Regions from separate parts of the Cupriavidus sp. 2TAF22 genome, predicted to be linked through region 3. Evidence: predicted binding sites of a transcription regulator. Region 3 holds the regulator's gene; each other region holds the start of a gene.
What was found. The regulator HrcA, encoded in region 3, represses chaperone genes, less so after heat shock. The targets are predictions, from matches to a motif close to TTAGCACTCNNNNNNNNNGAGTGCTAA.
Positions count from the first base shown of each region.

Region 1: groES (co-chaperone GroES) is a predicted target of HrcA. The motif match lies at 1,449-1,475, and genes of this name have one in related genera.
Region 2: rpoH (RNA polymerase sigma factor RpoH) is a predicted target of HrcA. The motif match lies at 1,908-1,934, and genes of this name have one in related genera.

Region 1 covers NZ_JBFRFX010000002.1:339,416-342,690, reverse strand. The annotation lists gene AB4Z48_RS04120 (bestrophin family protein) at 1-245, opposite strand, end outside; partial or broken gene AB4Z48_RS04115 (hypothetical protein) at 242-424, opposite strand; partial or broken gene AB4Z48_RS04110 (GntR family transcriptional regulator) at 512-803, opposite strand; gene groES (co-chaperone GroES) at 1,569-1,859, shown strand; gene groL (chaperonin GroEL) at 1,899-3,275, shown strand, end outside.
Region 2 covers NZ_JBFRFX010000006.1:182,685-185,959, reverse strand. The annotation lists gene AB4Z48_RS09870 (SCO family protein) at 153-779, shown strand; gene rpoH (RNA polymerase sigma factor RpoH) at 896-1,825, opposite strand; gene AB4Z48_RS09860 (pirin family protein) at 2,181-3,059, shown strand; gene ybiB (DNA-binding protein YbiB) at 3,121-3,275, opposite strand, start outside.
Region 3 covers NZ_JBFRFX010000022.1:23,100-26,374, reverse strand. The annotation lists gene hemH (ferrochelatase) at 1-979, opposite strand, end outside; gene hrcA (heat-inducible transcriptional repressor HrcA) at 1,092-2,129, opposite strand; gene AB4Z48_RS24545 (NAD kinase) at 2,244-3,161, shown strand; gene recN (DNA repair protein RecN) at 3,249-3,275, shown strand, end outside.

The sequences.
Region 1 (3,275 bases), on a different contig from region 3:
GCCTCGTTGAAGCGGGCGTAGCTGGCGTTGTTGCGAAACGCGAGGAAGATGGCCAGTGCCAGGCCGAACAGCGTGAACGGTGCCGTATTGAGCGGAATCTTCTCGCCGAATATCCGGCCATGCGTGAACACCGCCAGGCTGCTGACAGCCCCGATGAAAACCAGTTGGGGAAGGATGGTCTGCAATACCGAACCGTTCCAGGCGAACAGCATCAGGAACCAGTTTTGCCTCGGCCTCACGATCATGGCGTCGTTTCCCCGACATTGGCGTGGCCGGGGCTGGCGTCGCCTTCCCGCACCTTGCCCCGGAAGACCCGGTACTGAAGTGCGTTATAGACCAGGATGATCGGTAACACAACGATGGTGCCAACCGGCGCGAAGCGCTGGCTGGACGGGCTGGAACAGGCTTCCCGGATCGTCAGCGACGAGGCCGATCCGGGCCGCCGCCAACCTTTGAAGGCAGATATTGATCGCCTCGGTCGCGCCCGCGTTTGTCACGTTCCGGAGCATCAAAGCCGGCTGACGTCCACCGGGGAGGACATGGCGATCGGCTTCGAATGCTCGCAACGCCTGCATTCGTCACCCGTCGCTTGCGCGTTGCAGGTCGACGAAATAGCCGGACTGCGGCCGGCTCACCAGCAGGCCGCGGCTTTCCAGCAGCAGGTAGGCGTGAAGCACCGTGGTAATGCTGATCCGGTGTTGCCGGCTAGCCTGCCGCACGGAAGGCAATCGTCCGCCGTGCCGGTAGACACCTTGCCGGATCAGCCGCTCGATATCGTCGGCGAACCTCTCGTAGAGCTTCATCGGACGCTCCTCCCGGCCGGATCGGCGCCAGGTGCATCGCGGTAGCGGAAGCCTCGATCGTGCGCTTGCGGCGGCACGGCCGGACTGCATGAATCGGGTCTGGTGGCGCTGTTGCCGGGCAGCGCAACTATGTCGGGTCGTCCGCGGCGCAAGCCGGCGACAAGGTGGAGGCAGACTTCGCGTATCTTCCCTGGTTCGTCTTTCACGACGGTAGCTCCGATCAATGCGCGTCGCCGGGCCTTGGGGACTGGAACTGGCTGCGCGTCATTTTGTTGAAAGGAAGAGTAGGGGCGAAGCTGTATTGCCAGGAGGCACACATGAGCGTGCCGAAAAAGAGTACAGATTCAATCCTGTGCCAATATCTGGAAAGCTGTACTTGAAGTCGCTGGCATGTGCCGAAACCGGCGCATCGCGGGGTTGCGCTGGGAGGGCGCGCCGGCCGCGCCCGCGCGGTGAGGGTGCGGCTGCGATTGCCCGGGAACCGGGGAAAAGGTGAGCGGACTCGCGTAAGTCCGTCGGCCGTGACCTGCCGAGGCGGCCCGCCCGGAGCACTGGTCGCTGCCTGATTCGCTCGCGCATCGACAGCATCAAGGGTAAACACGTATCAAGTCGCTGACTTGAAAACGTAAACCCCCGTCCCTATAATTAGCACTCGTTGGGTTAGAGTGCTAACAGCCCTCTCTCAGCCTTCCGATTCTGCTGGCAGCCAGCTAAAGCGGCCAGTTCTTGTGAACGTAAAATCACTTTTTGTACCAAGGAGTCCGTATGAATCTGCGTCCTTTGCACGACCGCGTGATCGTCAAGCGTCTGGACAATGAAACCAAGACCGCTTCCGGCATCGTGATTCCCGACAATGCTGCCGAAAAGCCTGATCAAGGTGAAGTGCTCGCCGTGGGCCCCGGCAAGAAGGATGACAAGGGCGCTTCGATCGCTCTCGACGTCAAGGTGGGTGACCGCGTGCTGTTCGGCAAGTATGCCGGCCAGGCCGTGAAGGTGGATGGCCAGGAACTGCTGGTCATGCGCGAAGAAGACATCATGGCCGTGGTGAACAAGTAATCCACGCCACCCCCCGTACAGATTTAGGAGATTCAGAACATGGCAGCTAAAGACGTAGTGTTCGGCGACGCCGCCCGTGCCAAGATGGTCGAAGGCGTGAACATTCTCGCCAACGCAGTGAAGGTGACCCTGGGCCCGAAGGGCCGCAACGTGGTGCTGGAGCGTAGCTTCGGCGGCCCGACCGTGACCAAGGACGGCGTGTCCGTGGCCAAGGAAATCGAACTGAAGGACAAGCTGCAGAACATGGGCGCGCAGATGGTCAAGGAAGTGGCTTCCAAGACCAGCGACAACGCCGGTGACGGTACCACCACCGCAACCGTGCTGGCCCAGTCGATCGTGCGCGAAGGCATGAAGTACGTTGCCGCCGGCATGAACCCGATGGACCTGAAGCGCGGCATCGACAAGGCTGTGGTGAACGCGGTCGAAGAGCTGAAGAAGCTGACCAAGACCACCACCACCAGCAAGGAAATCGCCCAGGTCGGCTCGATCTCCGCCAACAGCGACGAAGTGATCGGCAACCTGATCGCTGAAGCGATGGACAAGGTCGGCAAGGAAGGCGTGATCACCGTGGAAGACGGCAAGTCGCTGGCCGACGAGCTGGAAGTCGTGGAAGGCATGCAGTTCGACCGCGGCTACCTGTCGCCGTACTTCATCAACAACCCGGAAAAGCAAGTTGTCGCCCTCGACAACCCGTTCGTGCTGCTGTTCGACAAGAAGATCTCGAACATCCGCGACCTGCTGCCGGTGCTGGAGCAAGTGGCCAAGTCGGGCCGCCCGCTGCTGATCATCGCTGAAGACGTCGAAGGCGAAGCCCTGGCGACCCTGGTGGTGAACAACATCCGTGGCATCCTGAAGACCGCCGCCGTCAAGGCTCCGGGCTTCGGCGACCGCCGCAAGGCCATGCTGGAAGACATCGCCATCCTGACCGGCGGTGCAGTGATCGCCGAGGAAATCGGCCTGACGTTGGAAAAGGCAACCCTGCAAGAACTGGGTCAAGCCAAGCGCATCGAAATCGGCAAGGAAAACACCATCATCATCGATGGCGCCGGCGATGCAGCTTCGATCGAAGCCCGCGTGAAGCAGATCCGTGCCCAGATCGAAGAAGCGACCTCGGACTACGACCGTGAAAAGCTGCAAGAGCGCGTGGCCAAGCTGGCCGGCGGCGTTGCAGTGATCAAGGTTGGCGCAGCCACCGAAGTCGAAATGAAGGAAAAGAAGGCACGTGTGGAAGATGCACTCCACGCAACCCGCGCAGCCGTGGAAGAAGGTATTGTCCCCGGCGGCGGTGTGGCCCTGCTGCGCGCTCGCGCTGCCATCGCGAACCTGACCGGCGACAACGCCGACCAGAACGCCGGCATCAAGATCGTGCTGCGCGCCATGGAAGAGCCGCTGCGCCAGATCGTCCTGAACGCTGGC
Region 2 (3,275 bases), on a different contig from region 3:
GCATCTTGTCGCGGCCCCGGCGCGGGGCGGTGCCGATCGGCGATACTGCATCCATCTGCCAATGTGACCAGGCCGCCGTCCGCCTCCATCCGGCTTTCCGGGGCGCCCGGGCCGGCCTGTCCGCCAATCAAGCCGCCAATCAAGCGAATCGCATGCCAAGCCGTCTCTTTCCGGGTTCTTCGTCCAGCTTTGCGCTGTTCCGCCGCTTCTGCCTGCTGGCGCTGTGCTCGCTGCTGCTTGCCGCCTGCGGCCAGCAGCGCGCCTCGTTCAAGAATGTCGACATCAGCGGCGGCAGCGAATTCGGCAAGGATTTCGTCCTCACCGACCACAACGGCAAAGTGCGCTCGATTGCCGACTTCAAGGGCAAGGCCGTGGTGATGTTCTTCGGCTATACGCACTGCCCCGATGTCTGTCCCACCACCATGGCCGAGCTGAAGGCGGTGATGGAGCAACTGGGCCCGGATGCCGACCGCGTGCAGGTGCTGTTCGTCACGGTCGATCCCGAGCGCGATACGCAGGCGCTGCTGGCGCAATACGTGCCCGCCTTCGATCCGCGCTTCCTGGGCATGCGCCCGGCCGACGACGCGGCGCTGCAGAAGGTGGCAAAGGATTTCAAGGTGTTCTACGCCAAGGTGCCGGGTACCTCGCCGAACAACTACACGATGGACCACTCGGCAGGCAGCTATGTATTCGATCCGAGCGGCCGGTTGCGCCTGTTCATCCGCCACGGCCAGGGCCCCGAGCCGATCGCGCACGACCTGAAGCAGCTGCTTTCCTGAAGCGGCTCCGCCCGCCAGGGGCGGGGTCTCCGGACAAAAAAACAGGGCCGGTCGCGAGACCGGCCCTGTTCCATTCTGGCGCGCGGCTTTCGTTCCGCCGCGCTCCCGCGCAACTATCAGGCAAAGGCCTGCAGAGCACCCTTCATCTTCTTCATCGCCGCGGTTTCGATCTGGCGGATGCGCTCGGCGGAGACACCGAACTCGTCAGCCAGCTCGTGCAGCGTTGAGCCGCCGGAGCCGTCGTCGTTGACGTGCAGCCAGCGCGCCTCGATGATGCGGCGGCTGCGGTCGTCCAGCTTGGTCAGCGCTTCTTCCAGGCCTTGCACCTGCATGCGGTCGTGGCGCTGGGCCTCGATCACGCGGGTCGGCTCGTTGTGGTTGTCAGCCAGGTAGGCGATCGGCGCGAACTCCTCCTCGCCGTCGTCGATCTGGCCTTCCAGCGCCAGGTCGCCGCCCGACAGGCGGGTTTCCATCTCCATCACTTCTTCCGGCTTGACGTTCAGCTCGCGCGCGACCGCGTCGACCTGCTCCGGCGTGAAGGTATGGGCACCCTGCTTGTGGCTGCGCAGGTTGAAGAACAGCTTGCGCTGGGCCTTGGTGGTCGCCACCTTGACCATGCGCCAGTTCTTCAGCACATATTCGTGGATCTCGGCCTTGATCCAGTGCATGGCGTACGACACCAGCCGCACGCCCTGGTCCGGGTCGAAGCGCTTCACGGCCTTCATCAGGCCGATATTGCCTTCCTGGATCAGGTCCGCGTGGGGCAGGCCATAGCCGAGGTACTGGCGGGCGATGGACACCACCAGGCGCAAGTGCGACAGCACCATGCGGCGAGCCGCATCGACGGAGTCATGCTCGCGCAGATCGCGTGCAAGCCGCTGCTCTTCCTCGGGGGTGAGCATGGGGATACGATGGACAGCCTGGATATAGCTGTCCAGGTTTCCCAGGTTTCCGGGAAACGTCAGCGCAAATGCCCCGGCGCCCTGAGGCGCCGTAGGCAGGCGGCTGCTGGTTTGGGTTTGGTCGGCAGATAGGACCGCGTTCACTCGATTGCTCCTTTCGCATCCGGCGGGTGGGTTGCCCGCGGCGCTCGCCCTGAAGGGTCCGCGCACTGCATTGCAACACATATTAGCACTCAAGCCGGGAGACTGCTAAGTTGGAGTCCTTATAGGGTTGATAGTTCCAGGTAATTGGCTTCTGTTTTCAAATAGCCTTTTTTCTGGCTTTCTTCCTGCTATGTGGAGCGACCACTATCCGGCAGCCCCCGCAACGCCATCGGACATTGATTAGAGGGGCGCCGCCGGTCCCGGTTCTGTCGCGCAATGAGATGCTGTGTTTCACCAGCGGCTACACTCTTTTCATTCATGCGGCCGTCAGCATCGGCCTAACCGGGGAAAATGCATGTCTGCTATCGAACACTTGCTCAAACCGCACGTACGTGACCTGGGCGACGGTTTTACCGTCAGCCGGGTGCTGCCGGCCGCGGCGGCCCAGACCGTGGGCCCGTTCATCTTCTTCGACCATATGGGGCCGACGGTGCTTCCGGCCGGGCAGGGGATGGATGTGCGCCCGCATCCGCATATCGGGCTGGCGACCGTCACCTACCTGTTCGAAGGGGAAATCCTTCACCACGACAGCCTGGGCAGCAAGCAGGTCATCAAGCCGGGCGACGTGAACTGGATGACGGCCGGCCGCGGCATCGCGCACTCGGAGCGCTCACCGCAGGCGGCCCGCGAGGCCGGTCCGCGCCTGCACGGCATCCAGACCTGGGTGGCGCTGCCCAAGGAGCACGAGACCGTGGAGCCTTCCTTCTTTCACCATCCTGCCGCGACCCTGCCCAAGCTCGAGCGGCCCGGGGTGCGGATGACGGTGATCGCGGGCGATGCGTTTGGGGCCGAGGCGCCCGTGAAGGTCTTCAGTCGCACGCTGTACGTGGCGATCGATCTGGAGCAGGGCGCAAGCCTCGAGATTCCGCCGGAGCACGCGCAACGCGGCATCTACCCGGTAGACGGCGTGGTCGCGCTGGATGGGGAAGTGTTGCCTGAGCGCCACATGGCGCTGCTGGTGCCGGACCAGACGGTCACGCTGACGGCCGAGGCGCCGTCGCGCGTCATGCTGCTCGGCGGCGACCCCACCGACGGGCACCGCTTTATCTTCTGGAATTTCGTTTCCAGCAGCAAAGAAGCCATCGAAGCCGCATCCCAGCGATGGGAGGACGACCAGTTCCCGCGCGTGCCCGGCGAGGACGACCGCATCCCGCTGCCACAGCGCAAGCGCTGACGGCGCGCTGACGACGCGGGCGCCGCCAGCCTCGCCTGCCGCCCCGTTCCCCATTCCCCGCTCAGACCGGGCTGGCCCAGGCCACGCGCGTGCCCTGCTGCAGGCAGCTGCGGATGGCCTCGACCTGCGTGGCGATCGGGGCCGGGACCGGCGCCTTGCCATCCAGCACGGAGCGGATCCAGGCCGCAGTCTGCGCGACGTCGTTGCCGGGTGGCA
Region 3 (3,275 bases):
TGAGGCAGGGAATGTAATGGAACACCTTGCCGCCCGCCACCTGGAATTCGGAACGTCCTTCCATGCCGATCTCCTCCAGGGTCTCCAGGCAGTCGGCCGGGAATCCGGGGCAGAACACGTCGACCCGCCCGGTGCCGACCTTGCCCAACTCCTGCAGCGTGGGTGCCGTGTAGGGCTGCAGCCATTCCGCGCGGCCGAAGCGCGACTGGAAGGTAACCTGGTACTGGCCGGCTTGCAGGCCCAGCGCCTCGCCCAGCAGGCGGCCGGTCTTCAGGCATTCGCAATGGTAGGGATCGCCCAGTTCCAGGGTGCGCCGCGGCACCCCGTGGAACGACAGGATCAGCTTGTCCCCACGCCCGAAATCCGGCGTGCCGTGCTGCGCCCAGTATGCCCCCACCTGCTGGTGCAAGGCGGCAATATAGGCCGGATGGTCGTGAAAATGCTTGACCAGCCGCAATTCTGGCTGATTCCGCCAGGTCGCCAGCACGCGGAACGCTTCGTCGAACGCCGTGGCCGTGGTGGTGCCGGAGTACTGCGGATACAGGGGCAGCAGCAGGATGCGCTCGGTGCCCTGGCGGCGCAGCGCCTCCAGCACGGAAGCGATCGACGGGTTGCCATAGCGCATCGCGCACGCCACCGTCACTTCGTGGCCCTGCTGGCTGAGCAGCAATTGCAGGGCGTGGGCCTGGCGTTCGGTATGCACGAGCAGTGGCGAACCGGTCATCTGCGCCTCGCGCAGCCAGACCGACTCGTATTTCACCGCCGAGGCGCGCGAGCGCAACGGCAGGATGATGCCGTACAGGATCGGCAGCCAGGCAGCGCGCGGGATCTCCACCACGCGCGGATCGGACAGGAACTGCCTGAGATAGCTGCCGACGGCCTTCGGTGTCGGCGCATCGGGCGTGCCGAGGTTGATCAGCAGGATCGCCGTGCGCGGCGCCTGGCCATGCTGATAGGCCGGTTCGGGGGTAGTCGTCATGGTGTTTCCGGTGTGGCGGGGCGGGACGCGCCAAAGGCGCGCGGCCGCCGGGTCTCGCCGAGCAGACGGGAGGAGCGGAACAGGCAGTCGGTGAGACCGGCCCTGGCCAGCACTAGTTCTGGCTCAGCGCGCTGGACAATAGCCTCGCGGTGATGTCGACGATCGGGATCACCCGTTCGTAGGCCATGCGGGTGGGCCCGATCACCCCCAGCGTGCCGACGATCTGGCCGTCGACCTCGTAGGGCGCCGTGATGACCGCCATGTCTTCCAGCGGCACCAGCTTGCTCTCGCCGCCGATGAAGATCTGCACGCCCTGGGCGTGGCTGGAGACGTCGAGCAGCTTGAGCAGGCCGGTCTTGTGCTCGAACACGTCGAACAGCCGGCGCAGCTTTTCCATGCTGGAGGACAGGTCCTCCACCTCGAGCAGCTTGCGCTCGCCGGAAATGAAGACATGATTGTCTTCTTCCTCCGCCATGGCGCTGCTGCCCGCTTCCACCGCCGCCTGCATCAGCTGCGACATATCCATGCGCAAGGCCTGCAATTCCCCGCGCAGGTGGTCGCGCACATTGTCGAAGCTCATGCCGGCGTAGTGCGAGTTGATGAAATTCGCGGCCTCGACCAGTTGCGACGCCGTGTACGGCAGCTCGGTCTGGATGATGCGGTTCTGCACGTCTCCCTCGGGGGTGACGATGATCAGCAGGATGCGCTTGTCCGACAGCCGCATGAACTCGACCTGGCGAAACGCCTGCGCGCGCCGCGGGGTCATCACCACGCCGGCGAAATGCGACAGATTGGACAAGGTATGCGCCGCCGACGTGATCATCCGCTGCGGCCCGAGCTGCTGCCCGCGCAACTGGCCCAGGATCTTGCCGGTCAGCTCCGCCAGGTTGAGCGCGCTGTCCAGCGGCTGGGCGGTCAGCATGGTATCGACGAACAGCCGGTAGCCGCGCGGGGTCGGGATACGCCCCGCCGACGTGTGCGGACTGGTGATGAACCCCATTTCCTCCAGGTCCGACATCACATTGCGGATGGTGGCCGGGGACAGATCGAGACCGGAGTACTTCGACAAGGTCCGCGAACCCACGGGTTGCCCCTCGGCGATATAGCGCTCGATCAGGGTCTTGAGAAGCGTTTTCGCACGTTCATCCATGATGCACCCGATTTTACGCAGGTTTTACCCGTTCGGGCGGCTCGTGCACGCCCGCGCACGCCCGGACGTGCCGCCTTGCTGACAATGGTCGCGGCGGTATGGTCTAATCCGGGCATGTCTTCGCTCCCCACGCCCGGCGCCGCTCGCGCGCCCTTTCGCACCGTCGCCCTGATCGGCAGGTACGCCACCGCCGGCATCGAAGGCCCGCTGGAAGAGCTTGCCGCCTGCATCCTCAAGAACGGCCAGGATGTGGTGTTCGAGCGGGAAACCGCGCTGGCCACGGGCCTGACCGACTACCCGGCCCTGCCACCCGGCGAGATCGGCAAGCATGCCGACGTCGCCGTGGTGCTGGGCGGCGACGGTACCTTGCTGGGCCTGGCGCGCCAGCTGGCCGGCTTTCAGGTGCCGCTGATCGGCGTCAACCACGGGCGCCTTGGCTTCATGACCGACATCCCGCTGGAAGACGTGCATTCGGTGCTGCCCGACATGCTGGCCGGACGTTATGAATCCGAGACCCGCATGCTGCTGGAGTCGCAGGTGGTGCGCGACGACGGCGTGATCTTCTCCGCGCTGGCCTTCAACGACGTGGTGGTCAACCGCTCCGGCATCTCGGGCATGGTGGAGCTGGCGGTCTCGGTGGACGGCTACTTCATGTACAACCAGCGTTCGGACGGCCTGATCGTGTCCACGCCGACCGGCTCCACGGCCTACGCCCTATCCGCCGGCGGACCGATCCTGCACCCCACGCTGTCCGGCCTGGTGCTGGTGCCGATCGCCCCGCACGCGCTGTCCAACCGCCCGATCGTGCTGCCGCATGACGCCGAGGTGTCGATCGAGGTGGCCACCGCGCGCGACGCCAGCGTCAACTTCGACATGCAGTCGCTGACCTCGCTGCTGCCCGGCGACCGCATCGTGGTGCGGCGCTCGGCCAAGACCGTCCACCTGCTGCACCCGCTCGGCTACAACTATTACGCCACGCTGCGCAAGAAGCTGCACTGGCACGAGTACCCGAGCGAAGACAACCGGCTCTGATCCGGCGCGGTCGCAGCCCACCGCGACCATGCCGGCCGGCGCCTCCCGCAGACCGCCCCCCAACCTGACCCTGACCCGTCGCCCACGATGCTGCGCAGCCTGTCCATCCGCGAT